Regions from separate parts of the Comamonas sp. Y33R10-2 genome, predicted to be linked through region 2. Evidence: predicted binding sites of a transcription regulator. Region 2 holds the regulator's gene; the other holds the start of a gene.
The links. Region 2 encodes LexA, which represses DNA repair genes until DNA is damaged. Its sites were predicted from a motif close to ACTGTATNNNNATACAGT; they were not measured.

Region 1 (14,698 bases), 1.2 Mb from region 2:
TGTTTTGCAAGCTACGGCCGGTCAGGCTGATGTGAGCAACACCTTGAGCGGGTATATGCAAGGGGGGGCAAATACATATGCTGGTGCAACCCTGAATCTGAACAATACAGGTACGTGGCTGGTGACCGGCGACTCATTGCTCAGTAATGTGCGCAATGCAGGGCGCGTGATTTTTGAGGCACCGGCTGCTAACGCCTTCAAGCAAATTACGGTGGATAGCTTCACAGGAGTGATGGGGGGCAGCCTGGCCATGAACACACATCTGGATGACGACAGCTCCCCAAGCGACCGGTTGGTGGTAAATAAAGGAGTAGTCACTGGTACCAATGCGATTATGGTGACGAATGCGGGAGGTGCGGGCGCAGCTACTACGGGCAAAGGCATTTTGGTGGTCGACGCACAAAATGGGGCAAGCACTGCGCCTAGCGCGTTCCAGCTAGGAGGGCCTGTTTTTGCTGGTGCTTATGATTACAGCTTGGTTCGTAATAGCAATGAAAGCTGGTACTTGACGTCAAGGTTACCTGCTCCAACTCCAACTCCAACTCCAACTCCAACTCCAACTCCAACTCCAACTCCAACTCCAACTCCAACTCCAACTCCAACTCCAACTCCAACTCCAACTCCAACTCCAACTCCAACTCCAACTCCAACTCCAACTCCAACTCCACCTCAACCTCAACCTCCACCTCCGGGTCCAGTTCCAGTGGAGCCTCAGCCGGCACCAAACTATCGGCAAGAAGTTTCTCTACACGCAGCGGTCCCAGCCTTACTACTTCAGCATCACGCTTTAGCTATGGATAGCTTTCATGAGCGAACAGGCAGCTCGGGCCTTAAGCCGCAATCGCGCATGTGGGCGAGAGTATTGGGCCGTCACGGCCATCGCTACAGTGCGGCAGGCATATATGGCTCCAGAGGTCCGAACGTTGATTATCAGAGCTATGCGTTGCAACTCGGCGCCCATCTCATGGATCAGTGGTCTGCCGATGGTTCAAAAACACAAGGCGGTGTTTACGTCACAAGTACCAACACTGAAGGCGATGTAGTCCATGCGCAGGGCTGGCGCGCAGGCTCGGTCAATGTGCAATCTTTAGCGCTTGGTGGCTATTGGTCGCTGCAGAGCAACAATGGCAGCTACGTTGACGTAGTGGCGCAGGGCATGCAGGACCGCGTGAAAGCCACATCTACTCGTGTCCCGACTGCTAAAACGCAGGGTAATAGTTGGGCTGCCTCGGTCGAGGCTGGACATGCATTCGAGATGGAGCGCGGCTGGATGATTGAACCGCAGGTTCAGCTGCGCTGGATGACCGGGAAGCTGGACAGATCCACCGATCTGGCAGGCCAATTTACCTACGACAGGCATGATTCGCTGCGCTCCCGTGTGGGGGTGAGATTGCGTCATGACGGTGAGCGTATGTCTGGTTGGATACGGTTGGACCTGGGGCAAGAATTTCGGGGTAGAACCACTATGGAAGCTGCGGGTTTGAACGGCCGCAATGGTGTGATGTTTGAGAACAGTATGCGCGGCCGTGATGTGACCTTGACGGCAGGCTTGGAAGCACGGCCCTCAGTTCATTGGACGTTGTTTGGCAATGCCATGTATCAACGCTCTATAAATGGCGGTGAGGCTAGGGCGTGGGCAGCGAAAGCGGGGGCCAAATTCAGTTGGTAATGGGTCTCTGACAGTCAAGCGAGCGATCTTCATTTGTGTGGAGTGACCTTGGGTTGAATGGCATTAATGCGGGCTCCACTTCGTTGCAACAGAGCCGCTTGGCAGTAGACATCGCACATCTAGAAATAGTACGGAAAATCGATTGCACATACACTGTATGGATGAACAGTTGTTTTGTGATTCCAGGCATGCCCGCCGCTCTTAGTGCATTGCCTCTTGAGCTGGCTTTGGCAGATTGCAGCGTGCGTGCAGGGTTCCCGTCGCCCGCCGAGGATTTTTCAGGCAAGAGGCTGGATATAGGCGAGCTGCTTGTTGAGCATCCACAAGCCACATTTCTGCTGCGTGTGGCCGGGCCATCAATGCGCGAGTACGGTATTGATGATGGCGATCTGATTGTTGTCGATCGCGCATTACGCGCTCGCCATGGCAGCATCGTTGTAGCTATTGTCGATAGTGAGTTCACGGTAAAGGCTTTGCACAACGCCGATGGTGTTTTCAAGCTCAGGGCAGGCAACCCCACATACCCTGACATCGTTCCCAAAGAAAATCAGGAGCTGCAAATTTGGGGCGTAGTCAAATCTTGCATCAAGCGCTTTGCTTGAGTTTGTATGTTCGCGCTCATTGATGGAAACAACTTCTACGTCAGCTGTGAAAGGGCTTTCAGGCCTTCCTTGCAGGGCATGCCTGTTGTCGTTTTGAGCAATAACGATGGGTGCGCCATTTCACGCTCCGACGAGGCTAAGGCCTTGGGCGTCAAGATGGGGCAGCCATTTTTTCAATTGCACGATCTGGTTGAGCACAAGGGCCTAGTCTGCCTCTCGGCGAATTTTGAGCTTTACGGAGACATCAGCGATCGCATGATGTCGCTGGCTGCTGGCCTAGGGCCCATGCAGGAGATCTACAGCATCGATGAATCATTTATCGGGGATCTGGATGGCGTACGCGATCTGACCCGGCGCGCCTTTGCCATACGATCACGAATTTTGAACTGGACAGGGATTCCCGCCTGTGTGGGCCTAGCGCCCACCAAAACTTTGGCCAAGCTCTGCAACCATGTTGCCAAAGACGCTGAGCGCAAACCGGGCAGTTACCCGCCCGAGCTGCAGCGGGTCTGTAATTGGGTCGATCTGTCAGACCAGCAGCGCACAGAAATTCTCGGTCGCACTGCTGCTGGCGAGATCTGGGGTGTAGGTCGGCGTATTTCCATACAACTGGCTGAGCAAGGCATATTGACCGCGCTGGATCTGGCCAGGATGCCGGCCCATGCCGCGCGTGAAGGCTGGAGCATAGTTCTGGAGCGCACAGTGCGCGAGCTGCAGGGCCTGAGCTGCATACCGATGGAGCTTGCCCCTCCACCCAAGAAACAGATCGCTTGCACTCGAAGCTTTGGCAGTCCCATCACCACGTTGCCTCACCTCACAGAGGCAGTGAGCGAATTTGCAACCAGAGCGACTGAGAAACTGCGCGCCAGCGGCATGCATACAGGTGGTGTACTTGTTTTCGCGCATACGTCACCCTTCAGCGCTGGCCGCAGGTTTAACAAGTCAGCAGTAGTTCAGCTACATCCGCACACCTGCGACACCAAAGCTTTAGTGAGTGCAGCTGTGCGCGGATTGCGACAGATATATGAGCCGGGCTACCAACTCTCCAAGGCCGGTGTAATGCTGCTGGACTTGTGCCCCGTGACTGAGCAGCAAGGCGAATTGCTTTTTGAGGGACCGTGCCGAGATCAAAGCAAGTTAATGGAAGTGATGGACCGCGTAAATAAGCGCTTTGGCAAGGGCACAGTGCATGTGGCCAGCACAGGTGTGCCCGAGCACGATGAAAGCGGCTGGCGCATGAAGCAGGAGCATAGGACGCCGCGCTACACCACCAAAATTGATGAGATCCCCATTGCTAGAGCTTAGGTTGAGCTGCTTTTAAACAAAAAATCGCCGCTTAGTGCCGCCGCCAATGGCGCAAACTGCACATCAGCATAGATGCCCAGACTTGGCAGATTCGGGTGATCGTTGCGACACCTGAATCGACCAGTTTTTTGTAGATAGTTCACAGCCTCCTATTTCCGTTCAAATAGGAGTCCATATGAACGCACAACGCTACCCAGAAGAATTCAGGATTGAGGCCGTCAAGCAAATCTTGGAACACGGCCACAGCGCAGCCGACGTCTCACGCCGTTTAGGCGTGAGCACGCATAGTCTGTATAAGTGGATTCGACTGCAGCAAATCCCCGCAGCTCAGCGGCAGGAGCAAGTCAGTCAAAGCGAAGAATTACGCCGTATCAAATCAGAACTCAAAAGGGTCACCGAGGAGCGTGACATCCTAAAAAAAGCGGCGGCGTACTTCGCTCGCCAGTGCGACTGAAGTACGCCTTCATTGCCAAGCACCAGTTGATTTACAGCGTTGTGCGCATGTGCCGGGTGCTGCAATTGCACCCCAGTGGTTACTACGCTTGGAGGGTTCGGCCGCTCAGTCAACGTGCGGCCGATGACCAGCGTCTATTGGGCCTTCTAAAGCAGGCATGGCTAGAAAGCGGTGGCGTATATGGCTATCGCAAGTTGACATTGGACATGCGTGACTTAGGCGAGACCTGCAGCAGGCACCGGGTAGCAAGACAGCTGCGCTGTGAGGGGTTAAAGGCTCAGCGAGGCTACGGACGACGCCCTCGTGTGCGAGGAGGTGCTCCAGCAGTCGTGGCTCCCAACTTACTATCGCAGCAGTTCACCGTGCATGCTCCGAACAAAGTCTGGGTGACTGATATAACCTATATCAGCACTCATGAGGGGTGGCTGTACCTGGCAACGGTAATTGACCTGTTCTCACGCCAAGTTGTTGGCTGGGCAACAGGTAGCCGCATTGATACCCAGCTGCCCTTGGATGCATTGCATATGGCGCTCTGGCGTAGAAGACCATGCAATACCGTGACCGTGCACTCTGACCAAGGCTGCCAATTTACAAGCCATGAATGGCAGCGCTTCCTTGCTAGCCACAACCTGCAATCGAGTATGAGCAGGCGAGGAAACTGTCACGACAACGCAGTTGCTGAAAGCTTCTTTCAGTTGCTTAAGCGGGAGCGCATCCGCAGAAAAACCTATCCTACGAGGCAAGAGGCGCACAGCGATGTCTTCAGCTACATCGAAATGTTCTACAACCCCATTCGCAGACATTCGTCTGCTGATGGTCTGTCTCCAATAGAGTTTGAGAGACGTAATTCCGTGAGGCTGGCAGCTATCTAAGAAAAGCTGGTCGATTCACCAGTTCAAGTCCGTGATGCCCTGCCAAATCTGCATCAAGCCTGTCATCTTTTCGGTGGCAGCCTTTTTCTTTACCGAATCGGTAAAAAATTACTGATTTGGTCTGAGAGGCATTTTTCCGCTGCTACAATTCATCCATGATGCGGCTGTAGCTCAGTTGGATAGAGTACTTGGCTACGAACCAAGGGGTCGTGGGTTCAATTCCTGCCAGCCGCACCAAAAAACGTTTAGCCTCAGAACTGAAAAGTTCTGAGGCTTTTTCGTGTCTAGAGTTCTACTTCAGGCTTTTGGGATGTACAGGGTGAAAGTACTTCCATCACCTAAGCGGCTGCTGATTTGCAGGCTGCCGCCATGGCGCTGCGCCACGGTGCGGGTAAAGGCAAGGCCCAGCCCTACGCCGTCCATGCCTTCATGCTGCTTTAGACGCTCGAATGGCTGGCTGAGCTTGGCCAGTGATGCTTCATCCATGCCGGGGCCGTGATCGCGCACGGAAATCCCCCAGCTTTGAGCGTCCTCCACAATCCGGCACTCGACCGCAGCGCTTTGGGCGCTGTCTTGTGGTTTGCCGTATTTGATGGCATTGGTTAGCAAATTGATGATGGCGCGGTGCAGCAGGCCGGGGTCGCCGAGTACGTTGGCTTCAGTCTCAGGCAGCTCAAACATGAGCTGTACGTTTTGCTGCTGGGCCTGTGTCCAGCAGTCTGATATGGCTTGGTCAGCAAGCAGACCAAGCTCTAGCCGTTCATTGCGGTAGTTTTGTTCCTGAGCTCTTGCCAAATGCACAAAGTCATCGGCTAGCTTCAGTGATGACTGGGCATAGCTTTCAATGCGGGCAAACAAGACATCTTCAGAATCGATGCGCTTGTGGGTGCGCTGCATTTCTAGCAGCGTAATGATGGAGCCGACAGGTGCGCGGATGTCGTGCGAGATGAACTGCATGGCCTGATCTCGCTGGGCCTGCGCGCTGCGCAGGTCGCTGATATCGATGAGGGTCAGCAGCCAGCCTGAGGTCGGTGGTGCTTCAAATGCTTGACTGAGCAGCATGAGATAGCGCCCCTGCGTATCACGGCCTTCGCTTTGCCGGGGGAGCGTGGCTTGCTGCAGTGCATTGCGACTGAGTAAGGGTGAGCTGCCTGAGGGTAGGGTAGTCGCACTGGCAGAACGGTAGTCGTGGCTGGTGGCGTTGTGCAGGCCGGCAAGCAGAACAATCAAGTCATCGCCTTGCTTGAGGCTGCTTCCCAGACTTTCGACGTAGCGATAGGCGGATGTATTGGCTAACAGTACGCGACCGCCGCGGTCGCAGACAAAGGTGGCCGATGGCAGTTGGCGCAGGCTTTCGCTCACAAAATGGTGCAGAGCACGCAACTGGCGCGAGGCTTGTTCCACGGCTGCAATGCGCTGGTCTAGTGCATCGCCTTTGAGGGCGTTGGTGCTCAGCGTTGGCAAGCCTTGGCCTTGAAGATCTTGCAACTCAAGGACTAGAAAGCGTGTGGCGGCGCGCAAGCGCAGCCAGCTCCACAAGGGGTATGCGAGTGAAAGGCCGAGAAGGGCTGCAGCCGGTGCCGTTTGAACATGCCCCCATCGTGGGGCCAGTCCAGCGATGAGGAGGCTGAGCAGCGCCAGCAATGCGCTTGCAATCAGTCCACCAGAGGGGCCAAACCAGGCGAGTGCCAGAAGGCCCAGCAAGACGGCTAGCAGATTGAGCGCGCGGTTGAGGGTGGTGGACGCGGCTTGCAAATGCGTATCGAGCAAGATGCCGTTGAGCACATGGCCCAGCATTTCCACGTTGGAGATCAGCCGCGCATCAAAGCCAATGGGGGCGGTGAATTTTTCGCCCAACCCGGTGGCCGTGGTGCCAATCAACACGTATTTGCCGCGAAATGCTGCGGGTGGAATGCTGCCGCGCAGAACGTCAATATAGGAATAGGTGGTGAAAGGGGACCAATGGCTTTGCTGCTTGTCTTGCGCTGCTTTGGCAAAAGCGATTAACTGGGGTTGCAGGCTTTGCCAGCCCGCAATAGGTGTGGAGTAATTAGGGGATAGGGTCGATTGATTGGGCTTGCAGGCTTGGCCGGTTTCGCCTACGCAATGCAGGCTGAGCGCCATATGCCACCAAAGCTGGTTGTGCTTGCCTTCTTGCGTGTAAAAGCGGCGCACCAAGCCATCCGCATCCACAGGCATTTGTGTGTGACCTAGGGCCGCAGCCACACTGGAAAAACTTTGCAAAGAAGGTGTGGCATCGCCTTGAGCATCACGGGTGATGGGTAAGACGGTGTTGCCGCTTTTTTGCAAAGAGCGTTGCAGTAGCAAGTCGTCGCCGGGGTAGTCCAAGTCCTCTTCGCTAAAGACGATGTCAACACCAATAGCACGGGGCTGGCCTTGTTGAATGCGCTCCAGTGCGCCAGCGTGCAAGGCGCGGCGCCAAGGCCAGCGGCCAATGCTGTCAATGCTGTCGTCATCAATAGCGACAATGACGATATCGGCCGATGCGGGGCGCTGGTGCAACCAAGCTGAGGTGTCTTGAATGATACCGTTGACGCGCACCAATTGGTTGCTGCCGCTGAACCAATAGGTCAGGCCCAGCAAAAAGGCGCTGAGCAGCAGCCAGCTCAGGCGCAGGTTTTGCAGACGACTTGGACGGTTGAGCGATGCTTCAGTCATGCAGAGTGTGCGTTGAAGCAGTTATAAAACCATAGCTAGTAGTCTTTGTAATTCCACGGTTTAAGGCATAAAACCTATGAAGTCCCATTGAATTATTGGACTGGTAGCTATTGTTTTTACTGGCGCATCAGACGTGATCCATCACCGGACGTCAGTGTCTGCCCCTCGACCGAGGTCACCGAATTACCGGTTTGAAACTGACGCGCAGCCGAGAAATTACTGCGCAGTCCGTTGCTATCTTCCACTTGCATTTGCAGGTAGTAAGAGCCAGCAGGCAAGTCTTGTGTGCTCCATTGCGGCTGAGTCACCCAGGTATCAATGGCTGGTTTTTCGAAGCTGGGCTCGCTTGCCACGACGATGCGAAAGCGCTGGCCTTCTTCGCCAGCCCAGCGAATGTTGCGGCTACCTTCACCTGCGCTTCCATCTAGTTGTAGATCGGGCGACTTAGGCGCGTTGGCCAGCTTCATTTTTTGAGGGGCAGCAAATGGGCCTAAATCGATCTGACCATTGCTCAGCGTGCGAATGCTGGCGACTCGCCATTGGTAATCGCCTACGGGGAGCTTGGCCAGTTCATTGGCGGGCAAGCTGCAGTCTTTGAGGTCAGCGGCATCCAGCAAAGGCTGGGCAAAGTTGCCTGCAGCATCTGTCACCTGAATTCGGTAGGCCGATGCTTCAGTGACTTGTGTACACCGCAAGCCATGCTGGCCCAAACCGATGATGGCATCCGGCGCGGGAGATTCATAAAGTGGCGGCACGGGGTGCGCTTTAACGCGTAGCGCTTGTACTTTGCGTGCGCCGGGGATGCCATGGGCATCGATGGCGCGAATGGCGACAATGTAGTTGCCGTCATCCACCCCGGTCAGACGAGCTGGGGATTGGGTGAACACGCCACCGCGCACGGTTTGGGTGAGGTCTTTATCTGTGGCTAGTTGAATCTGATAGCGCACCGCACCGGGCATTACCGGCAAAGGCAGGCTCACCCAGTTAGCGTCTTCGGCAAGCGTGGGCCACGCTGCCGTATCTGGCGCAGCGAGCATGGCTGTGGGTTGGCTTAACTGGCCGCTGCTCGATACAGCAAGGCCTTGGCCATGTTTGAGTAATGCTGAGGGTTGGCCTGCCTGAACAGCGACCGAGCCCTCATCAACCGCCGATGCTGTTTGGCCTTGGCTATCGGTCAGCACCAAAAACTGGGTGCCGCGCACGCTGGTGGATGCCGCCAAGGTGCGCACTTCAAAGCGGCGCTCGCCATTGGTTTGTTTGGGCACGGAGGCTTCAATCGCACCTTCGTGCAGGTCCAAGATGGATTGCAAACTGCCTGCGCGGCCTTTGCGGCGCATTTGGCGCAGCTCAATATCGGACTCAGATTGCACGCGTACCAGCGAGCCATCTACCAAGCGAACCGACACAAAAGCGTTGGCTGGAACCTTGAGCGAGTCCCCCTCTTGCAGCAGCTGGCCTTTTTGTACAGGCTGTGAAGCGGCGCTTGCCGCATCGGCGGAATCAGCCAAGCGACTCAAAGAGCGTGAGCTGCGCACATCACCCTGCACAAACTCCACCGATGCTGTGGCTGCGCGCAGCAATCGGGTGGGAATTTCAAGCACTGAGCCGGGGCGTAGCTGAAAAGGGTTGTCCACGCGGTTGTGGCTTTGCAGCGCTGTCCAGCGCGTGCGGTCACCCAAATAGCGGGCGGCCAATACTTCCAGCGTATCGCCAGCCACTACGCGGTGGGCAATAACGTCGCCGCCGCGCGGCTTGGGTGTGATTTGAGCGTGGCTTGCAGTCGCTGCCACTAACCCGGCCAAGGTTACCCAGAGCGCACCTGAGCCAAGACCATGCAGCGAAGCGAGGGTGGCAAAGCGGGACTGAGGGCAAATAGGCATTTTGTCGAGGCAGTGTATGGAGGGAATGCTATTAAAAATTAAGCAGCGCTGGGCGCTTGCGCCTCAGCGGTTTCTGGTGCATCCAAGCGGTAGCCATAGCCATAAATAGCGGAAATGGCATAAGGCTGGCCAGCGCGCAGATTGAGCAAGTTGCGCAGGCGCGAGACATGGGTATCCAGCGAGCGCGATTGCACCTCGGCGTTATGCCCCCAGACGACTTCGCGCAAATGATCGCGCGAGAGCAGGCGGCCCCAGTTTTGAAACAGTGTCAGCGCCAGCGTGTATTCACGGTGCGTGACTTCCAGGGGCTTGCCGTCCATCTCAATGCCATTGGTGGCCGTGATGAAGCGGTAGGGGCCGAAAGTCAGCACGCTTTGCGCCGCCATAGGGTAGGCACGGCGCAGCAAGGAGGCGATGCGCGCGCGCAACTCGCCCACGCGCACGGGCTTGATCATGAAGTCATCTGCACCGCTGGCCAGACCTTCCACAATGTCGGCCTCTTCGCTGCGGTGGGTGATGAAGATGATGGGCATCTCTTTGCTGACCTGCTCGCGCACCCAGCGCACCACATCGGGGCCGCTGGTGTCGGGTAGTTCCCAGTCAACGATGAGCAGGTCAAAGCTCTCGCGGCGCAGCTCTTGCTGAAGCGCTGAGCCTTTCAGAAAGGTGTGGCAGCTATGGCCTGCATCGGTGGCCACTTGGCGCAACAGCTCAAGTTGCAGAGGATCGTCATCTAGGGCGGCAATACGCATTTTTCATCCCTTTCGTGCGAAGGATTAAATCTCTGCTGCCCAGCATTCGTGATGTGCCCGGGCAGCTCTCTCTTTAAAACAGTTTACTGCTGTGCGGCTTCTTGCAACTGCTCCAGTGCCTGAGTCACTTGTTCGTCACTAATGCCGTCCAGCGATTGCAGGCGCGGTTTGAGCGCAGCCAGTGCCGCTGCGCCTTCGCGCTGGAGCTGAGCAATGCTCTGGCCCGCTTCCTTGGGGGCACTAAAGCCTTGGCTTTGCAGCAGCAACTGGCCATCGGCCGCGACTAGCTTGAAGTAGAACTGACCATCGGCCTCGCGGTACTGCTTGAATTGGGGCAGGGCGGACTTTGCGGTCTTGATCTTGGCTTTGCTGGTTTGCGCCAGGTTGCGAATGCCCACAGCGCTGCGCAGTTGCTGCAACAAAGGGGTGGCCAGCTTGCGGGCCTTGATGGCGCCGGCTTGCAAAATTTCTTCCAGCTCAGCAGGGTGGGCGATCAGGTATTCATAACGCTCGCGCATGGGGGCGATTTCGCGGTCGATGCGATCGAACAAGGCCTGCTTGGCATCGCCCCAGGCAATGCCTGCGGCGTACTGCTGGCGCAGGGCCTCGGTTTCTTCGGCGCTGGCAAAGGCTTGATAGATCTGGAACAGGGCCGAGCCTTCGACTTCCTTGGGCTCGCCGGGAGCACGCGAGTCGGTGGTGATGCCGTTGATGAGCTTCTTGAGCTGCTCGCGGGTGGCGAACAGCGGAATGGTGTTGTTGTAGCTTTTGCTCATCTTGCGGCCGTCGAGCCCGGGCAGGGTGGCAACGCTTTCTTCCACCACCGCTTCGGGCAGGGCGAAGTATTCGCCGCCGTAGATGTGGTTAAAGCTCGAAGCCATATCGCGCGCCATCTCCAGGTGCTGCACTTGGTCGCGGCCCACGGGCACTTTGTTGGCGTTGAAGACCAAAATATCAGCGCCCATCAGCACGGGGTACATGAACAGACCTGCGGTCACGCCGTCATCTGGCTCGGTGCCAGCGGCATGGTTCTTGTCTACCGATGCCTTGTACGCATGGGCACGGTTCAAGATGCCCTTGCCAGTCACGCAGGTCAGAAACCATGTCAGTTCGGGAATTTCAGGGATGTCCGACTGGCGATAGAAAGTGACATGCTCAGGGTCCAGACCCGCCGCCAGCCAGCTGGCAGCGATCTCAATGGTAGAGCGCTGCACGCGCTCAGGGTCCTGGCACTTGATGAGGGCGTGATAGTCGGCCAGAAAGTAGAAGTTCTCTACCTTTTTGTCGCGGCTGGCTTCGATGGCTGGGCGCATCATGCCTGCGTAGTTGCCCAAGTGTGGGGTGCCGCTGGGGGTGATGCCGGTCAGAAAACGGGTAGTGCTCATAGGATCAACAACAAAAATCAATAGCAGGCTGTGGCGCTGGAATCAGCGCAGCAGGGCCATAAAGGGGTAAAGAATCAGGTCGATGGCTGAGTAGCCTAGGCTCATCAAAGGGCGCAGCCAGTAAGTGCCGACGATGCCAGCAAGCACAAGGGCCAGGACGATGAAGAAGCCATAGGGCTCGATGCGGGCCACGAATTGCGCCTGCTTCCAAGGTAGCAGGCCGACCAGAATGCGCCCCCATCCAGCGGTGGTAGTGGGAACAGGTTAAACGCCCACATGACCAAGTTGACCAAAATGCCGGCGCGGCACATTTCTATAAAGAAGCGCTCTTGAACGCCGCTGCCAACCAGTGCGATTAATACGAAGCCCCAGAAAACGGCCTGCACAAAGTTGGAGGCTGGGCCTGCCAGCGCCACCCAAATCATGTCGCGCTTGGGGTTGCGCAGCTGGTCAAAGCGCACCGGAACGGGCTTGGCGTAGCCGAACAGGAAAGCACCTGAGGTTGCGAAGTACAGCATTAGCGGCATCAAGATGGTGCCGATGGGGTCGATGTGCTTGATGGGGTTGAGCGTGATGCGTCCCATCATGGCAGCGGTGTTGTCGCCAAAGTGGCGCGCTGCATAGCCGTGGGCCGCCTCATGGATGGTGATGGCGAACAGCACGGGCAGTGCGTAGATCAGGACGGTTTGTATGAGTTGGGTAAATTCCACAGTGTGATTGTCTCAGACGCTGCGCATTGATGTTGTCTTGTGCGGATACAGATCAGTTTTAGGACATGAAATACGGGTTGCACATCGTGGCTGCAAGTTTTGAATGCATGCAAAATGCTACGCCGCATTTGGAGTGATGCCAAAGCTCAGGCCGTATGCGGAAAAAAATCAATCTATAAAAAAGAGTTCGGCTCAGCTGAGCGAGGGGAGCAATATGACGGTAAGCAGTCGACTGGTGGTTGCGTTTTTGAGCATCGGCGTGTTCGTGCTGGCGCTAATGGGAATTTCTTGGGTGGTCATGACGGATGTGTTGACGGTGCTGCAATCCGGCTCGTTGACTGCCAAGCAGTCGCAAGAATTGGTGGCTGAAGTCCAGCACTCGCGTGGGTGGTTGCTGGCGCTGGGAGCTTTGGCATGTGTGTCCTGCGTATGGTCGCTGTTTACTCTGCGTCGCCGGATTGTGGAGCCTTTGCGCAAGGCAATTTTGATTGCTGAAACTGTGGCCGCTGGTGATTTGAGCCAAGAGTTTTCGTCTGATGCCAGTGGAGAGTTTGGCCGGTTGCTAACCGCGCTGAGCACCATGGAAGACACCTTGACTGAGCTGGTGGGGCGTATCCAGCAATCGACTGATTCGCTGGTTGTATCAGCCTATGAAATTGATGCCGGTAACGTCAACCTCTCTAGCCGCACTGAGCAGCAGGTCAGCGCCCTGACCGAGACGGCTGCGAGTATGGAACAACTCACCATCACGGTGCGCCAAAATGCCGAGCGCGCGCATTCCGCAAGTACGCTGGCTGTAACCGCATCGGCCACGGCTGGGCGTGGCGGTCAGGTTGTCAATCAGGTGGTGGACACCATGGATGCCATCAGCGGCAGTTCACGCAAGATTGTGGACATCATTCAGGTGATTGAAGGCATCGCTTTTCAGACCAATATTTTGGCGCTGAACGCTGCCGTGGAAGCGGCACGCGCAGGCGAGCAAGGCCGGGGTTTTGCGGTTGTTGCCAGCGAAGTACGCTCCTTAGCCGGTCGCAGCGCGGAAGCTGCAAAGCAGATCAAGGAGCTAATTACGGCGAGCGTGACGCAGGTGAATAGCGGCGCCGGTCTGGTGGGGCAAGCCGGGAGCACCATGCAAGAAATCATGCAGTCGGTCGGCCAAGTTACCGGTTTGCTGGGTGAAATCTCTGGCGCGCTCAAGGAGCAAAGCGAGGGGATTGCCCATGTGAACACCGCTGTGGCACACATGGATAGCACCAATCAGGAAAACGCTGCGCTGGTCATGCAAGCCACGCAGGCCGCTGCCGCGCTTAATGCGCGTACTCAGGATTTGCAGAATGCCGTGGGAGCATTCAGGCTTGATGACGCAGAGCCCCCAGCCTTGGCCCCTGTTACGGTGATGGCGGCCCCGCGCCCTGCGGCGATGCCACAGCTGTCAGCACATAAGAAGCTAGCCAGTAAGCGACTGAGTCACGATGCACTGCGATAAAAGCTGTAGATCACGAAGCCTGTAAAAAACAGCTCGACAAGGATGGAGATGGCCAGAATGTTGCGGCGGCGGCTTCTGCCGTCACTGTCCTCTGCCCATATCCCCGCTGAGACATGGAATCGTTTGCCGGCTGCATAGGCGTGGATATTCCATGCAGTCCAGACGCTGGAAATGGCGTAGACCAGAAGTAAATACGAGGACTGCAGAAAAACCATAGCAATCAGTGCTGGTGCAATAAGGAATGCAAGCACTAAAGGCTTCCAATGGGCCTGAATGAAGTCTTTGTCTTTTGAGGGCATGGAGGCGTCAGGCTGTCTGCAGCCCCAAGCTTTCCAAGCTGCCCAATCCTTGCCGCACCAGGGTGGGCGGGTTGTTCATGGACATGGGGGTCAGGTCCAGCACTGTGGTGGGTTCACGCGGGCAAGCGCCAGAGTCCACCACCGCATCCAGTTCGTGTGGGAAGCGCTCCAAAATGGCGTCCGCATCGTTCAGTGGCTCAGTCTCACCGGGGGCGATCAGCGTGGTGGCCAGTAAAGGCTCGCCTAGTTCTTCCAGCAGCAGTTGCAGCCCTTTGCGGTCTGGCACGCGCAGGCCAATCGTCTTGCGGGACGGGTGGCTCAGGCGTTTGGGCACTTCTTTGCTGGCTTCGAGAATAAACGTGTACGGCCCGGGTGTGGCCAGTTTCAGTAGGCGGTACTGGCGGTTATCCACGCGCGCGTAGTTGGCCAGCTCGGACAGATCCCGGCACAGCAGCGTGAGGTGGTGCTTGTCGTTGATCTGGCGAATGCGGCGCAGCCGGTCCACAGCATTTTTGTCATCCAGGTGGCAGACCAGTGCGTAGCTGGAGTCGGTGGGTACGGCGAAGATGGCACCTTTGCGCAGCATGTCGGCAGCTTGCTTGATG
Region 2 (14,698 bases):
GCTGTCGCTGGCATTGCAGCCTGAGTTTGAGGGCGACCGGGTAGCAGCCTTTATCTACGCCGCCGCCGATATGCTGATTACCTCGCATGGCGGGCGCACTAGCTTTACGCTGGTGGATGGCTTGGAGCCGCAGCATGTCTTTAATGCCGCACGCAATTTGGAAATTGCCAACTGGATTTTGAACTCACGCAAAGCTGCGTCTGGCCAGCCCTTGCTGCTATCGAATCAGATGAGTGAGGAAGCTAACAATCTGAGTTTTGAGCGGGAGATGGGCAAGATCATTGGCCGGCTTGATCTGATTGCAGACTACACCACAGAGCGCTACCGGCGCTCCGTAATCGGCTATGCGCAGGGCTTGGTGGCCGGGCCATTTCTGCAGTTTTTACCGGTGCGCTGAGGGCAGAGAACATATCTCAGCAAACCAGCCCTTGCTGCTATCGAATCAGATGAGTGAGGAAGCTAATAATCTGAGTTTTGAGCGGGAGATGGGCAAGATCATTGGCCGGCTTGATCTGATTGCAGACTACACCACAGAGCGCTACCGGCGCTCCGTAATCGGCTATGCGCAGGGGTTGGTGGCCGGGCCATTTCTGCAGTTTTTACCGGTGCGCTGAGGGCAGAGAACATATCTCAGCAAACCGAAATTCTGCGTTTGGGATGAGCTGCGAAGCCCCAGCTTTATGCCTGTAGAGCTTGCTCGTTGAGTGCCATGCGCTCTAGGGCGGCGCAGACATCGGCCATGCGGCCAGATATGTACATGCACTCAGGCTGCTTGCGGGGCTCGCGCTGCAAGATTTTGACTTGTCCCGAGGCGGCTGTGGAGGCTGCGGTAGCTGACAACACTGGCGCTGGGCCGGCTTGCGCAGGCAAAGCCAGAGGTAATTGGGTAGCGGCTATATGAGCCGCGTTGGCCTTTGCTTTGCTGTTAACGCGTGCGCCAGTATTGATGCTGTTGCTGCTGCGCCGGCGCGAGCGGTTGGCGCGCATGAAGGGGATGCTGGTGTGCGTCAACTTGAATTCCTCAGTCTCAAAAGAGCTGGGGATGAAAGAAGCTGGCTCAGACTCAGTTGTCTCTGAACTCTTGATGCTCTTGCTATTGCTGGACTCAAAGCTCAGGCTTGTGGCCGAAGCGAAGGGCAGTACTTTCAAGCTCAAGCGGGTCAAAGACTGCAAAGATGTGGCGAATCCCATGTGGCAACTCCTCTTAATAGCCTTGCGGCACAGATAAGGGCAGGATTGCGTTTTAAGGCAAAGCTCCGCCCAGGGCGAAGCAAAACTGCTTCGCGCCTACCACCTGGGCTGGAGAGGGAAAGTGAAAGGTATAGAGGATCAGCTTGCCGCGGTGAGATGGCGGCAAGCTGATGACTAGCCTTGTGACTACATAAACATGGTGTTGCGGATCAGGCCAACGGCCAGACCTTCGATGGCGAAGGGCTCTTCAGGATCCACATGAATGACTTTGTAGTCGGGGTTTTCGGGAAGCAGCTCAATGCCTTGCGGGGTGCGCTTAAAGCGTTTGACCGTGACATCTTCACCCAAGCGGGCAACCACAATTTGGCCGTTGCGCGCTTCGTGGGTGGATTGGACTGCCAGCAAGTCGCCATCCATGATGCCGGCATCGCGCATAGACATACCGCGTACTTTAAGCAGGTAGTCGGGCTTGGCAGCGAACAGGCTAGGCTCAACAGAATAGCTCTGGTCGATATGTTCCTGCGCCAAAATAGGCGAGCCGGCAGCGACGCGACCGACCAGGGGTAGAACCAGTGGTGCCATGCTGCTCAGTGGTAAAGCAAAGCTGTTGCCACGCGCGGCATTGATGCTGCGCACAGTGTCAGCGCGCAGCCGAATGCCACGCGATGTGCCGCTGACCAGATCAATCACGCCTTTGCGTGCCAGTGCTTGCAGATGCTCTTCAGCGGCGTTGGCAGATTTGAAGCCGAAGCTGCTGGCAATCTCGGCTCGGGTAGGCGGCGCACCAGTGCGCGCAATGCTGGACTGGATGAGGTCCAGAATCTGCTGCTGGCGGGGAGTGAGCTTAGGGTGGTCTAGCATGTCTGGGCTTCCGGTCTTTCAGTAGGCTGGGCCTAGTGAGATTTTTAATCTGTGTGTTTATACAGTACCTGTATTTTTAACCAGTTTTTTATGGAGAGCAAGTGCCACAAGCAAAGATTGTCATTTTGGGTACAGGCGGCACGATTGCAGGGCAGGCCCAGAGCAGCACGCAGGGTGTGGGCTACGTGGCGGGGCAGCTCAGTGTGGCAGGGCTTTTGGCCGCTGTGCCAGATTTGCCACAGTTGATTGGTGGTGGCGCGGATGTGGTGCTGGGTGAAGTACTGGATGCCGTGCAAATTGCCCAAATTGACAGCAAGGACATGGATTGGCCAGTGTGGCGCAGCCTGCTAAAGGCTGTGAAGGCGGGGCTGGACGATGCGGGCACGAAAGCGCTGGTGATTACGCATGGCACGGACACGCTGGAAGAAACCACTTGGCTGCTGCAACTGCTGCTGCAGCCGACTAAGCCCGTAGTGCTGACCTGCGCCATGCGCCCGGCGACATCGCTGCAAGCCGATGGTCCGCAGAACCTGCGTGATGCGGTGGTGGTTGCTGCAGATGGAGGCGCTGGTGTATGGGTCGTTGCAGCCGGTGAAGTGCACGCGGCGCGTGAGGTGCTCAAGGTACACCCCTACCGTTTGAATGCGCTGCGCTCTTATGAGGGCGGGCCATGCGCTTATGTGGAAGAAGGGCGTGTGCGCTGGCTGGGGCGCGCTGCGGCGCAATACTCAGGCTTGGATGTGGTGCGGCTTGAACAGTTGCTGGCCTCAGATGAGCTGCCTTGGGTAGAGATTGTTCAGTCAGGCGCTTTGCAAAGCGCGCGCGCTGTACAGGCCTTGGTGGCTGCTGGCGTGCAGGGCTTGGTGGTGGCGGGCACGGGTAATGGCTCGCTTCATCAGGCGATGAAGCAGGCGCTGCTTGAGGCCAAAGCGCAGGGCGTGAGTGTCTGGCTCACCACGCGCTGCTTGGAGGGGCAAGTGGTGGGTGCGCAGTCAGTGAAAAGTCGCGGTAATTGCAAAGTTATTAGCAAAGCTCATAGCGGGGCTGAGACACATCTTGGCTGTGATGAAATCGCAGCCCATGTTATTCAAGCTGAAGGGGAGGATCGTCTAGATACGGTGCTACTGCCGCCCAGCAAGGCGCGTATTGCGTTGATGCTGTACCTCGTTTGCTCATAAATTTATAGCTGTAGGTCTATATGAAATATGGACTGCAAAGCAAAAAAGCACCTAAAAGGCGCTTTTTTGTGGTCTGAGGTGGCTTATTCGGCCAGAGCAGCGAAGGCGCGCTCGGTGATTTGTTCCACGGTGCCTGTGCCGCTGATAGCGCGGTACTTGGGGGCAGCAGCAGCGTCGGCCTTGGCCCAGTTGCTGTAGTAGTCCACCAGAGGGCGAGTCTGGCTGCTGTACACATCCAGGCGCTTCTTGACGGTTTCTTCCTTGTCATCTTCGCGCTGCACCAGGTCTTCACCGGTCACATCGTCCTTGCCTTCGACCTTGGGGGCGTTGAACTTGACGTGGTAGGTACGGCCCGAGGCGGGGTGGCTGCGGCGGCCGCTCATGCGCTCGATGATGGCTTCAAAGGGCACGTCGATTTCCAGCACATAGTCCAGCTTCACGCCAGCAGCCTTCATGGCGTCGGCCTGAGGGATGGTGCGGGGGAAGCCGTCAAACAAAAAGCCCTTGGCGCAGTCTTCTTGAGAGATGCGTTCTTTGACCAAATTGATGATCAGATCGTCGCTGACCAGCTGGCCTGCATCCATCACGGCCTTGGCTTGCAGACCCAGAGGGGTGCCAGCCTTGACTGCTGCACGCAGCATGTCGCCGGTGGAGATTTGAGGGATACCGTACTTTTGGCAAATAAAGGTTGCCTGAGTGCCTTTACCGGCGCCGGGAGCTCCCAACAAAATCAGTTTCATGGAAATCCTTGAGGAGAGTAGAAATTTTTTTGACAAGCTCAGGGAAACGGGTGGACGTCTGTAGTCCCTGAGCTGTATTTTTTAGCGGGCAAGGATAGCATGCACAAGGCCAGCGCAGGCTTATTTTCACAGTCAAGACTGTCGCCAATGCGGACCAAAAAAATGCGTGTATCCGGTGCAAACGCGATGGCTTTAGTTATAAGGCCTGCGTGCTTGTGGGCACATGCGCTGTTTGGACTAGGTGGAAAGTATAGCTAGCAGTGCTTGCCACGACTGGACTTAGGCTTTTTTAGAGCCAAGCTTGCGCGTTAAAACTACAGCGCCCATCAAATCCTGATCTTTTGCGAAACCTATAAGAAACTGATACGAAACCTCTACGAAAAAAGCCTGTGCTACTTTGGTGCACAGGCTTGGGTTCAGATCAAAAGCAGCTTCTTAATGTTCAAACACGGCGCGCACGCGTTCCAGATCTTCAGGGGTGTCAACGCCAGCCCCGGGTGCATCGGGGGTAATGTGCACGGCAATGCGGTGACCGTGCCACAGGGCGCGAAGTTGCTCTAGCTGCTCCATGGCCTCAGTCGGCGCGGGCGAGAGTTGTGGGAATGCACGCAGAAAACCGGCCTTGTAGCTGTAGATGCCGATATGGCGCAGCGGCGAGAAGCTTGCATGGCCTGCTTTGGGCGTAGCCGTCTTCCACCACGCTTCATCGGCGTGATCGCGCGAGAAGGGAATGGGCGCGCGGCTGAAATAACTGGCCAGCCCCTGGGCATCACACACCACCTTTACCACATTGGGGTTGCGGTAGTCCGTCAGGCTATCAATCGGGTGGGCTGCTGTGCCCATGCTCGCTTCGGGTCGGGCGAGCAGCAGTTTGGCTACGGCGTCGATCAAGGCGGGGTCAATCAGGGGCTCGTCGCCCTGCACATTGACCACCACATCGTCGCCTGTCAGCCCCAATTGCGTGCAGGCTTCGGCCAAGCGGTCGCTGCCGCTAGGGTGATCAGTGCGGGTGAGGATGGCTTCAATGCCGTGCTGGACGCAGGCTGCAACAATGCTTGCATCGTCTGCAGCCACCACGCAGCGCGCCGCGCCAGCAAGCGCTGCACGTTGCGCCACGCGCACCACCATGGGCAGGCCGGCAATATCGGCCAGTGGCTTGCCGGGCAGGCGGGTAGAGGCCAAGCGGGCGGGGATCAGTACCGTGTAGCTCATGGCTTAGTACTGGCTGTCATCCAATTCGTCATCGCTGAGCGTGCGCGCTTCGTTTTCCAGTAAGACAGGAATGCCGTCACGCACGGGGTATGCCAAGCGTGCGCTGTGGCTGATGAGTTCTTGATTTTGACGATCAAGGCGCAGCGGGCCCTTGGTGACGGGGCAGACCAGCAGTTCAAGAAGTTTGGCGTCCATGGGGAAATCCTGCGAAACGGGGTGAGGGCGCCAACCCGTGGGCTGACACCGCAAAGAGGGCGATGAATGTGCCAATGATAGTCAGGCTGCGGAGCCTTGGCCGCGAATATGGGCGCTGGCCGCTGCTAACTGCGTATCGAGCAGCTCCCAAAAGGCCGGCGGCAGCTGCAATTGCAGTGGCACTGCCCAAGCCTCAGGGTAGTTGCGCCACAGTTTGACGGCGTCTTTTTCAGTGCAAATCAGCGTAGAGTCTTTATTCAGCTTGCGTGAGAAGCTCTCAAAATCATAGTGATCAGGCAAAGCCTGCGTGGCGGCGGGCGCAATGCCCTGATCTGCCAGCATGGCAAAAAATGATTCTGGGCGGGCGACGGCGGCCACGGCTTCAACGTTTTGGCCTGCGAGATCGCTCATGCGAATACTCTGACCAAAACCGTTGCGCACCTCATCACCCAGACTGCGCTGCAGTGCAAAAGCGGGTGACAAGCCTAGCGGCTGGGGCGGCTGGCCTGCATACAGTGCCGCGGTAACGGGGCGTGGCCAAGCTTCGCGCAGCGGGCCAGCGGGTAGCAAAAAGCCGTTGCCCACGCCTTCGTCGTTAAACACGCACAGCTCTATGTCTCGGGCTAGCGCTAAATGCTGCAAGCCGTCATCACTGACGATGACATTGACCTGCGCATACTTTTGGCGCAGCGCCAGAGCCGCTTCAATGCGTTTGGCCGCCACAAATACCGGCACGCCTGTGCTGCGCGCAAGAAGAGCAGGCTCGTCGCCCACGTCACTGGCAGGAGTGTCTGGCAGGGCTTCGCGGCAGTCTTGTCCAGCCACCACCTTGCGGCCATAGCCGCGCGAGATGATGCCCGGCTGCCAGCCTTGGGCTTTGAGGTGCGCTACCACGGCTTGAGTGACGGGGGTCTTGCCTGCGCCGCCCGCAATCACATTGCCAACCACGATGACGGGGACCCCGGCAGCCTGTTGCTGCTTGAGCATGCGCAGAGCATTCCAGCTTTGCAGCGCACCGTAGAGCATTGACACAGGCCAAAGCAGCCACGCACCCGCACCGCGCTGGCGCCAAATGGCGCGCAAACCGCTTGAATGCTTGGAGGCTGGGGAGGGCGAGCTAGTAGAGCTGATGGACATAAGAGCTCGAATCATAAGAGCAAGGCTAGGCGCTGAAACTGGGCTGGCGTATATCTGGCCGATGTAAGTCTCAGGAGTTGGTGATGTCAGCGACTTATTGCATAAACCAGTGCGTGCCACAGCCACAATGCCGAAGTTGCCTCACTTTGTGCGATTGACCTAGCTTGCGTCAAATAGCCTAAGAGTGATATCCACAATCGAGAACAACTCTTGCTTTCGAGCGAGAACTCTATTTAAAACTTGGTTGATAGGTTGTGTTAGTAGTTGTAAATTTGATTGCGTGGTGATTAGATCAAGCATGGGTTTGAGTATTAAGTCATCAATTTTGAAGCTCGCTTCATTCACAAGATGTTGTCTGTAGAGGTGAGCAGTGAGATTTTTTTTGAGCGCATGGCGCTTGATTGCAAACAATAAAAGGAGTGATCAATGCACATGAGCACTTTGGAGGATGCGGCTCAAGGGCTGCAGATGATGCAGTTTCAGTCTTTGGAGCGGGTCATGGCCATGGCTTGTTACTCAGCCAGTGGTGACTTGTCATACGCCAACAGCATTTATTTGAACCTGCTGGGCTTGACGCTTGAGCAAGCACAAGGTCGTAGCCACCAGAGCTTTTGCCGCCCTGCATTCGTAGCCAGTGCCGAATACGCTCAGATGTGGGCTGGCCTGCGCGAAGGCCAGCCATTTTCTGGCGTGGTGGAGCGCGTGCACAGTGACGGTAGTTGCTGCTGGTTAGAAGCTACGTATTCCCCGGTCTTTGATGCTCAAGGCCATGTGGTGCAGGTGATGAGCGTGGCCACGGACATCACAGCGCGCCATAGTCTAGAAATCTCCCAGAGGCAGCGTTTGCGTATGCTGTCTTTGGTGGCTGACGCAAGCGATACGGCGGTGCTCATCAGTGATGCGTCTTCGCGCATTGCGTATATCAATGGTGGCTTCAGCCGTATGTTTGGTTGGGAGATACAAGAAATTGTCGGGCGCGACCCCAGCCGTTTGCTAGCCCCCCATGTGGCCGAAGGCTTTGGCGAGGAGTTTCGCTGCCTGTTAAAGGCAGGGCAATCGGTTAACCGTGAAGAAATCGTGGTGGGCAAGCAAGGTCAGCGTTACTGGGCCAAGGTGCAAAGCAATCCGATGTTGGATGCTGCGGGCCACTGGCAATACACCGTCTCGGTGCTGACCGATATCACCAGCTCCAAAATGCACGAGGTGCTGCAGCACCGCGTGATGGAAGCCATGGCCAAAGACCACCCTCTGGTCGAGGTGTTGGAGATGATGTGCAAAGAGGTAGAGCGTATCGCTCCCGAGGTCACAGCATCAATCTTGGAGGTCGATGAGCAAGGTTTGCTGCACCCCTTGGCTAGCCCTAGTTTGCCTGCAGCCTATTCCTCGCAATTGGAGGGCTTGGCAGTGGGGGATAAAGCGGGCTCATGCGGTACAGCCGCTTGGCGCAATGAGTCTGTTGTTGTGCATGACATTGCTACCGACCCTTTGTGGAGCGATTACAAGCACCTGATCTTGCCCCTTGGCTACCAAGCCTGCTGGTCTACGCCAATTAGAGGCAAGCAGGGGCAGGCCGTGGGTACGTTTGCGTTTTACTACCGGGATGCGCGCGCAGGCGTCGCTTCGGCCTACCATCAGCAATTGGTCGATGCTTGCACACATATGTGTGCTTTGGCATTGGAGCGTGAGCATTCTCGTCAGCGCATTCGGCAGCTGGCGTTTTACGACACTTTGACAGGCTTGCCTAACCGCAGCTTGTTGCTTGCCAAGGCTGAGCAAGTTTTAGCCAGTACCCAGCGTGGTGCCGTGTTGTTCATTGATCTGGATCGCTTTAAGCAAGTCAATGATTCGCTTGGGCACCCGGCCGGCGATCAGTTACTGCGCGCTACCGCTGCGCGCTTAAGGCAAGTGCTGCGTAATTCAGACATTGTTGGACGTTTGTCGGGTGATGAATTTGTAGCGGTACTGCCTGACTGTGATGCCGCTTATGTAGCAATCATTATTGAGCGCTTGCAAGAGTTAATGGCCCAGTCGGTGAGCTTTCAAGACAGCGCTGTGGCGGTGACGGCGAGCATTGGTATTGCGATGTTTCCTGAAGACGGGCGCGAGATGGAAACCCTGATGCATCGTGCCGATATGGCCATGTACCAAGCCAAAAAAACCGGTCGAGGTGGCTTTAGCTTCTTTAGCCGTGAGCTCAATCGCTTGGCGCAAGAGCGTATGGCGCTTGAGCATGCTTTGCGCCAAGCACTCAAAGAAGGCGCATTGCATTTGCACTATCAGCCGCAGATCGAACTCCATACTGGCCGACTTTACGGCGTGGAGGCATTGGCGCGTTGGACTCACGGCGTACTGGGCGAAATATCACCGGCACGCTTTATTCCATTGGCTGAAGAGTGTGGCTTGATTGGTGAATTAGGGCGCTGGGCAGTGGGGGAGGCCTGCAGACAATTGGGTCACTGGCGCGCGCTAGGCTTAGCGGTGCCTTCGGTCGCTGTGAATCTGTCGCCCTCTAACTTCCACAACTTAGACTTGCCGCGCATGGTTGCCGATGCTTTAGAGCGCAATGCTTTGCAGCCCAAGGATTTAACGATTGAGCTGACCGAGAGCATTTTGCTGGACACCAACCCCAGCACGATGCAGACCATTCATGAAGTCCACGCTCAAGGCGTGCGACTGTCGATGGATGACTTTGGTACCGGTTACTCCAGCCTGAGCTATTTACGCCGCTTGCCAGTCAGTGAGCTGAAATTGGATCGCAGTTTTGTGGCGGATATAGAGCACGACGAAGCGGCTCAAGCCTTAAGTGGCGCAATTTTGGGGATCGGTAAGAGCCTGCACCTGACCGTGGTGGCCGAAGGCATTGAGACCCCTGTGCAGCACGTGATGCTCAGAGACCAGGGCTATCACGTGGCACAGGGGTATTTGTTTGCACGACCATTGACTCCTAAAGCGTTCGAGCAGTGGCTGCATGAGCAAACAGTGGTCGCAACGCCTTAGACATAAGCTGGCTGGAGGGCGTTGCGTAAGCTGAGTTAGGGGGCAAAACGCAGCTTATTTTTTCTGCAGCATCTTGATGACGCTAGAGAAATCTTCTCCGCCATGGCCGGCCATGCTGTGCGCGCTGTAGATGGCGCGGGCCATGCCGCCTAGCGGTGTGCTTGAGCGGGTGGCAATGGCGTTCTCCTGCGCAAGGCCCAGGTCCTTGAGCATCAGGTCGGTGCCAAAGCCGCCGGCATAGCCCTTGCTGGCGGGCGCGTTCTCATGCACGCCGGGGTAGGGGTTGTATTTTTCCAGTGCCCAGTTGCCGCCAGAGCTGCGGCGCATGATTTCGCTGAGCACCTTGGGGTCCAGCCCGTTGGCCACGCCCAGCGCAATCGCTTCGCTGGTGCCCACCATCAAAATGCCCAGCAGCATGTTGTTGCAGATCTTGGCAGTCTGGCCCGCGCCCACAGCGCCTGCGTGGAAGATGTTAGAGCCCATTTTCTCCAGCAGCGGCTGGGCGCGTGCCAGTTGTGCATCGCTTGCGCCGACCATGAATGTCAGCGTACCCGAAATCGCGCCGCCAGTACCTCCAGAGACGGGGGCATCGATAAAGTCAATGCCCAAGGCCGCAGCCGCCTTGGCTACTTTCTGGCTGGTGGCCGAGGCGATGGTGGAGCTGTCTATCACCAGCGTGCCCTTGGTGATATGGGCCAGCAGCCCTTGCTGATCGGCATTGCCCAGAAACAGCGATTCCACATGCTGGCTGGCGGGCAGCATGGTGATGACGGCCTCTGCTCCTTGCACCGCAGTGGCTGCGCAGGATGCCGCTTGCCCGCCCGCCGCAACCACCTTGGCAATGGCGTCATGGCTCAGGTCAAAAGCTTTGACGCTGTGGCCGGCCTTGGCCAGATTGATGGCCATGGGCGCGCCCATATTGCCCAGACCGATAAAAGCGATTTGCATATTCTGTCTCCTTGCTGGTGTGAGTTTGATAGCTGCTTGCGATTGATCTGTATGCGTTTGAGGCGGTTTAGCCTTGATTTTTCAGGCTTGCGCCTTTGTCCATCAGCAGGCTGCGCAGAATGCTGCGGTGGCATTGCGATTCATCATCGCAATAGCAGCCTATGGCAAAAGCGCTGCTGTGCGAGAGGGCCGCCAGCAGGCCCAGCGTGCGGTCTGTTGCTGGCTCGCTCAGTTGCTTGCGAAACTGCTTTTCAAACAGCTTCCAGAGCTTGTCGGCCTCGGCTGTCTGGCCTGCGGCGCGCAGCTTGACGGATTCTTGCGCCTGCGCCATCAGCTCTGCCTCGGGCGAGAGTTCTGGCAACCAGCAGTCGTAATAGTTGCGGCTGGCAAATTCGGTCTTGGGCACTCCACGCGGCGGGCGGCGCACGGTGCCTATGCGCAGGCCTTCGTCGGGGGTGCGGTCGCTGCCTAGCTGAACAATGCAAAGGGCCATGGCGTGAGTCCTTCAGGCTTAGAGTCTCTTATTCGCGGTCAAAAATAGGATGCTTCTTCGGCGTCTCGGCAGCATCTGATGCTTCAAGCGTTTTAGTGCTCTTGCGCTTTCTCGATATGCGCTGGCTGCTATCTTTTTCAGTAGCAGCAGCCTTTTTGCGGCGTGGAGATGCCTTGGCCTGCGGGTTGTAGGCCAGCGCTTCGCGCAGCCACAAGCTCCAGCGCTCGCGGCTGGCATAGCCGTCGCTGCTGATCCAGAAGTAGCCCTGCATACCGCCGCCCGGCGACAGCTCGCGCAGGCCCTGCATCTCCAGAAATTCGCTGTGCCGCGCGGGCGGCAGGCGCACCAGTAGCTCTTCGTTTTTGACGCCCAGACACAGTTTGCCGTCCACAAAAAAGCAGTAGCTGCCAAACAGCGTGCGCTCTTCCAGCTGCTCAATGTCGCCCAGCGCCTGCTCCAGACTTTCACGCAGGGCGTGAATCAGCTGCAGGCTTTGGTCAGAGAGGGGGCGGGCGGGCATGGCGTGTTGTCTGGGTTAACTTTGTGTCTTAACGAATCACTTCCGGCGCATCACCATCCAGCATGCGCCGGGCAATGATGACGCGCATGATCTCGTTCGTGCCTTCCAGAATTTGGTGCACACGGGCGTCGCGCACCAGTCGCTCCAGCGGGAAGTCGCGCAGATAGCCGTAGCCGCCGTGCAGCTGCAGTGCCTCGTTGCAGATGTTAAAGCCCGCGTCCGTGGCAAAGCGCTTGGCCATGGCGCAGTAGGTGGATGCATCGCGGGCGCCTGCGTCCAGTTTGCTTGCGGCCAGTCGCACCATTTGCCGTGCGGCGACCAGCTCGGTGGCCATGTCGGCCAGCTTGAACTGCAGGGCCTGAAAGCTGGCGATGGGTTTGCCGAACTGCTTGCGCTCTTGCATATAGCTTTGCGCTTGCGTCAGCGCTCCTTGCGCCGCACCGACGGAGCAGGTGGCGATGTTGATGCGCCCGCCATCCAGCCCCTTCATGGCGATCTTGAAGCCTTCGCCCTCGCGCCCCAGCAGGTGGTTGGCGGGGATGCGCACCTTGTCAAAGTTGATGACGCGCGTGGGCTGGCTGTTCCAGCCCATTTTTTCTTCTTTTTTGCCGTAGCTCACGCCCTCGGCGTTGGCAGGAACGACAAAGGCACTAATTCCTGAAGCGCCTGAATTTGCATCTCCTGTTCTGGCCATCAGCACCAGTACATCCGTAGCGCCAGCGCCGCTGATAAAGGCTTTGCTGCCGTTGATCACATAGTCGTTGCCGACCAACTCCGCACGGGTTTTGAGCGAGGCGGCGTCAGACCCTGCGCCGGGCTCGGTCAGGGCGTAGCTGGCGAGTTTTTGCCCGCTGGTCAGCGCCTCGCCCCATTCGCTGCGCACCGCGTCGGTCGCCCAGGTGCCCAGCATCCAGGTGGCCATGTTGTGGATGGTGATGAAGGCGGTGGTGGAGGGGTCGACGGCGGCCAGCTCTTCAAACACCAGCGTGGCATCGAGCCGGGGCAGGGCCAGGCCGCCGGCGTTTTCGGGGGCGTACAAGCCGCAAAAGCCCAGCTCACCGGCCTTGGCAATGGCTTCGCGGGGGAAGATTTTCTCCTGGTCCCACGCGGCGGCGTGGGGTGCCAGTTCTTCTTGGGCAAAAGCGCGGGCGGTGTCGGCAAAGGCGCGCTGATCTTCTGTCAGTTCAAAGTCCATGCTTGTCTCCTTTATTGTTCTGACTGGCCTCTAGTCTTGATGTATCAAGCGCTGTTAGCTATTGAGTTAATAGTCACAGCGGTGCCCCGTGGTGCAGCCACTGCTTGAGCACGCTGTCGCGGGCCTTGATCTGCTGGGTCAGGCAGGCGTGAAAGCGCTGCGGCCAGTCGGCCTGGGCTTCCTGGGCCGCGTGGGATTTTTTGCATTGCGCGTTGCGACTGCGGCTCCAGTCGCTTTGCTCCTTGCGCAAGGCAGGGCGCTCATGGGCCGACAAGGCGCGCATCACGTCGCCGTACAGAATCTGGTTGTCCGTATCGGCCTGCTGAAAATCCTTGATGGCGCAGGCGTTGGTTTGCTGCACGTTGCCGCCGGGCACGCAGTCGGAGCCGGCCTGAGCATGGGCGCTGGCGACAGTTGCTGCGAAAAACATAGCTATCAGCGCATGTTTATTCAGGGCTTGAAGGCGATTTGGCTTAAATTTCAGAGAGCGAGAAGTCATGCATCCATCATCGCAGCCTGAAGAGCGGGTGCGGTGCAAAAGCCGGTTGTGATGGCGGCGCTGAGATGCGTGTTGCGGATGGCAGTTCACGGCTTGGCCTGGGTCTGTGTTTGGATCAAAGGCCACCAGTCACTTTTGTAGACCTTCAGGCGTTCCAGCGTCATGCGGGTGTGGCAGACGACCTGGTCTTCCTGGGCGTGGACATAGCCGTTGAGCTGGCAGCTTTGCTCGCGCTGCGCCTGCCAGCGCTTTTGCTCGGCATGGAATTTTTGGGCCTGCTGCTCGGGCAGGCCCAGGGCGATGGATGTATAGAACACCTGCATGCTGCTTTCGATCATGGCGTTCTGTTTTTGCAGGCAGTCCAAGCTCGGTGCATCGTCCTTGGCGCAGAGCGGCTCGCTAGAGCCCTTCCAGCCTTGTATGGTCGAGCGCACGCTCTCGAGCAGTTCGGTGCGTTGCAGGGCCATCTGGCTGCGGCACAGCGCAGCATAGGCCAGGGCGTTGCTGTCGGATGCGGGTCTGTCCGTGGGCGTGCAGTCCTTGTCGCGGCGCTGTCGCCAGTCGCGCTGCTGGGTTTGCAACTGGCCGCTTTGTTTGGGCGGTAGTAGCTCGTTGAGCTTTTGGAGGCTGTGCTCCAGCGCGATGTCGACAAAAACGGTTTTTTCGTTCAGGCACTGCAGATTGGCTTGCCAGTTGGTGGCCGGATCGCAGGCTGAGCTGGCAGGTTGGGCTGTGGCCTCCTGCGCCATGACACTGATGGCATTCATTCCCCACAGCACTGCGGCAAGCACCCCGGTCAACAAGGGTCTGAAAAAAGGGCGCTGGCGCAGTGGCATGTCGGGTCTTGGTGGATTACTTCAGGCTGATGGTGGTGTTTACACCGTGGCTGGTGGTCGAATCATCGAACCAGCGGGCGGTCACGGTCTTGGTCTGGGTGTAGAACATGACGACTTGCTTGCCGTAAGGGCCCAGGTCACCCAGCTTGGACGCGCGGCTGCCGGTGAAGGAGAACAGGGGCACCGGCACAGGAATCGGCACATTGATGCCGATCTGGCCCACGTCGATCTCTTCCTGGAACTTGCGCGCGGCAGCGCCCGATTGCGTGAAGATGGCTGTGCCGTTGCCGTTGGGATTGGCGTTGATGAAGGCAATGGCTTCGTCAATGTCGGCGGCTTCGGCAATGCATAGCACGGGGCCAAAGATTTCCTGGTCATAGATGGACATGCCGGGCTTGACGCCGCTGAACACCGTGGGGCCAACAAAATTCCCCTTGTCGTAGCCAGACACCTGGGGCTTGCGGCCGTCCAACTCGAGTTTGGCGCCGTCGGCAATGCCACGCTCGATCAGGCTTTCCACGCGGGACAGGGCTTGGCAGCTGACCACAGGGCCCACATCGGTGCCGGCTTCGGTGCCGCCAGAGACTTTGAGCGTCTTGGCCTTGGCGACCAGCTCGGGAATCCACTTTTGCGCTTCACCCACCAGCACCACGACTGACAGCGCCATGCAGCGCTGGCCTGCAGCGCCAAAAGCGG

Region 1: the regulator LexA is predicted to act here: its motif matches at 1,822-1,839, upstream of KUF54_RS01480 (LexA family transcriptional regulator).

The regions. Positions count from the first base shown of each region.
Region 1 covers NZ_CP079925.1:344,122-358,819, forward strand. Annotated here, with positions in the region: gene KUF54_RS01475 (autotransporter outer membrane beta-barrel domain-containing protein) at 1-1,669, shown strand, start outside; gene KUF54_RS01480 (LexA family transcriptional regulator) at 1,858-2,271, shown strand; gene KUF54_RS01485 (Y-family DNA polymerase) at 2,278-3,576, shown strand; one part of gene KUF54_RS01490 (IS3 family transposase) at 3,752-4,001, shown strand; one part of gene KUF54_RS01490 (IS3 family transposase) at 4,001-4,902, shown strand; tRNA gene KUF54_RS01495 (tRNA-Arg) at 5,063-5,139, shown strand; gene KUF54_RS01500 (CHASE2 domain-containing protein) at 5,200-7,581, opposite strand; gene KUF54_RS01505 (FecR domain-containing protein) at 7,698-9,461, opposite strand; gene KUF54_RS01510 (response regulator transcription factor) at 9,500-10,213, opposite strand; gene KUF54_RS01515 (tryptophan--tRNA ligase) at 10,297-11,598, opposite strand; partial or broken gene KUF54_RS01520 (site-2 protease family protein) at 11,641-12,308, opposite strand; gene KUF54_RS01525 (methyl-accepting chemotaxis protein) at 12,523-13,794, shown strand; gene KUF54_RS01530 (hypothetical protein) at 13,776-14,093, opposite strand; gene KUF54_RS01535 (L-threonylcarbamoyladenylate synthase) at 14,101-14,698, opposite strand, start outside.
Region 2 covers NZ_CP079925.1:1,512,280-1,526,977, forward strand. Annotated here, with positions in the region: gene KUF54_RS06780 (hypothetical protein) at 1-397, shown strand, start outside; partial or broken gene KUF54_RS06785 (hypothetical protein) at 396-614, shown strand; gene KUF54_RS06790 (hypothetical protein) at 679-1,191, opposite strand; gene lexA (transcriptional repressor LexA) at 1,378-2,052, opposite strand; gene KUF54_RS06800 (asparaginase) at 2,154-3,230, shown strand; gene adk (adenylate kinase) at 3,314-3,970, opposite strand; gene kdsB (3-deoxy-manno-octulosonate cytidylyltransferase) at 4,406-5,182, opposite strand; gene KUF54_RS06815 (Trm112 family protein) at 5,186-5,377, opposite strand; gene lpxK (tetraacyldisaccharide 4'-kinase) at 5,459-6,508, opposite strand; gene KUF54_RS06825 (EAL domain-containing protein) at 6,947-9,511, shown strand; gene mmsB (3-hydroxyisobutyrate dehydrogenase) at 9,566-10,459, opposite strand; gene KUF54_RS06835 (DUF488 domain-containing protein) at 10,527-10,952, opposite strand; gene KUF54_RS06840 (TfoX/Sxy family protein) at 10,981-11,472, opposite strand; gene KUF54_RS06845 (acyl-CoA dehydrogenase family protein) at 11,501-12,667, opposite strand; gene KUF54_RS06850 (lysozyme inhibitor LprI family protein) at 12,741-13,097, opposite strand; gene KUF54_RS06855 (lysozyme inhibitor LprI family protein) at 13,253-14,002, opposite strand; gene KUF54_RS06860 (CoA-acylating methylmalonate-semialdehyde dehydrogenase) at 14,019-14,698, opposite strand, start outside.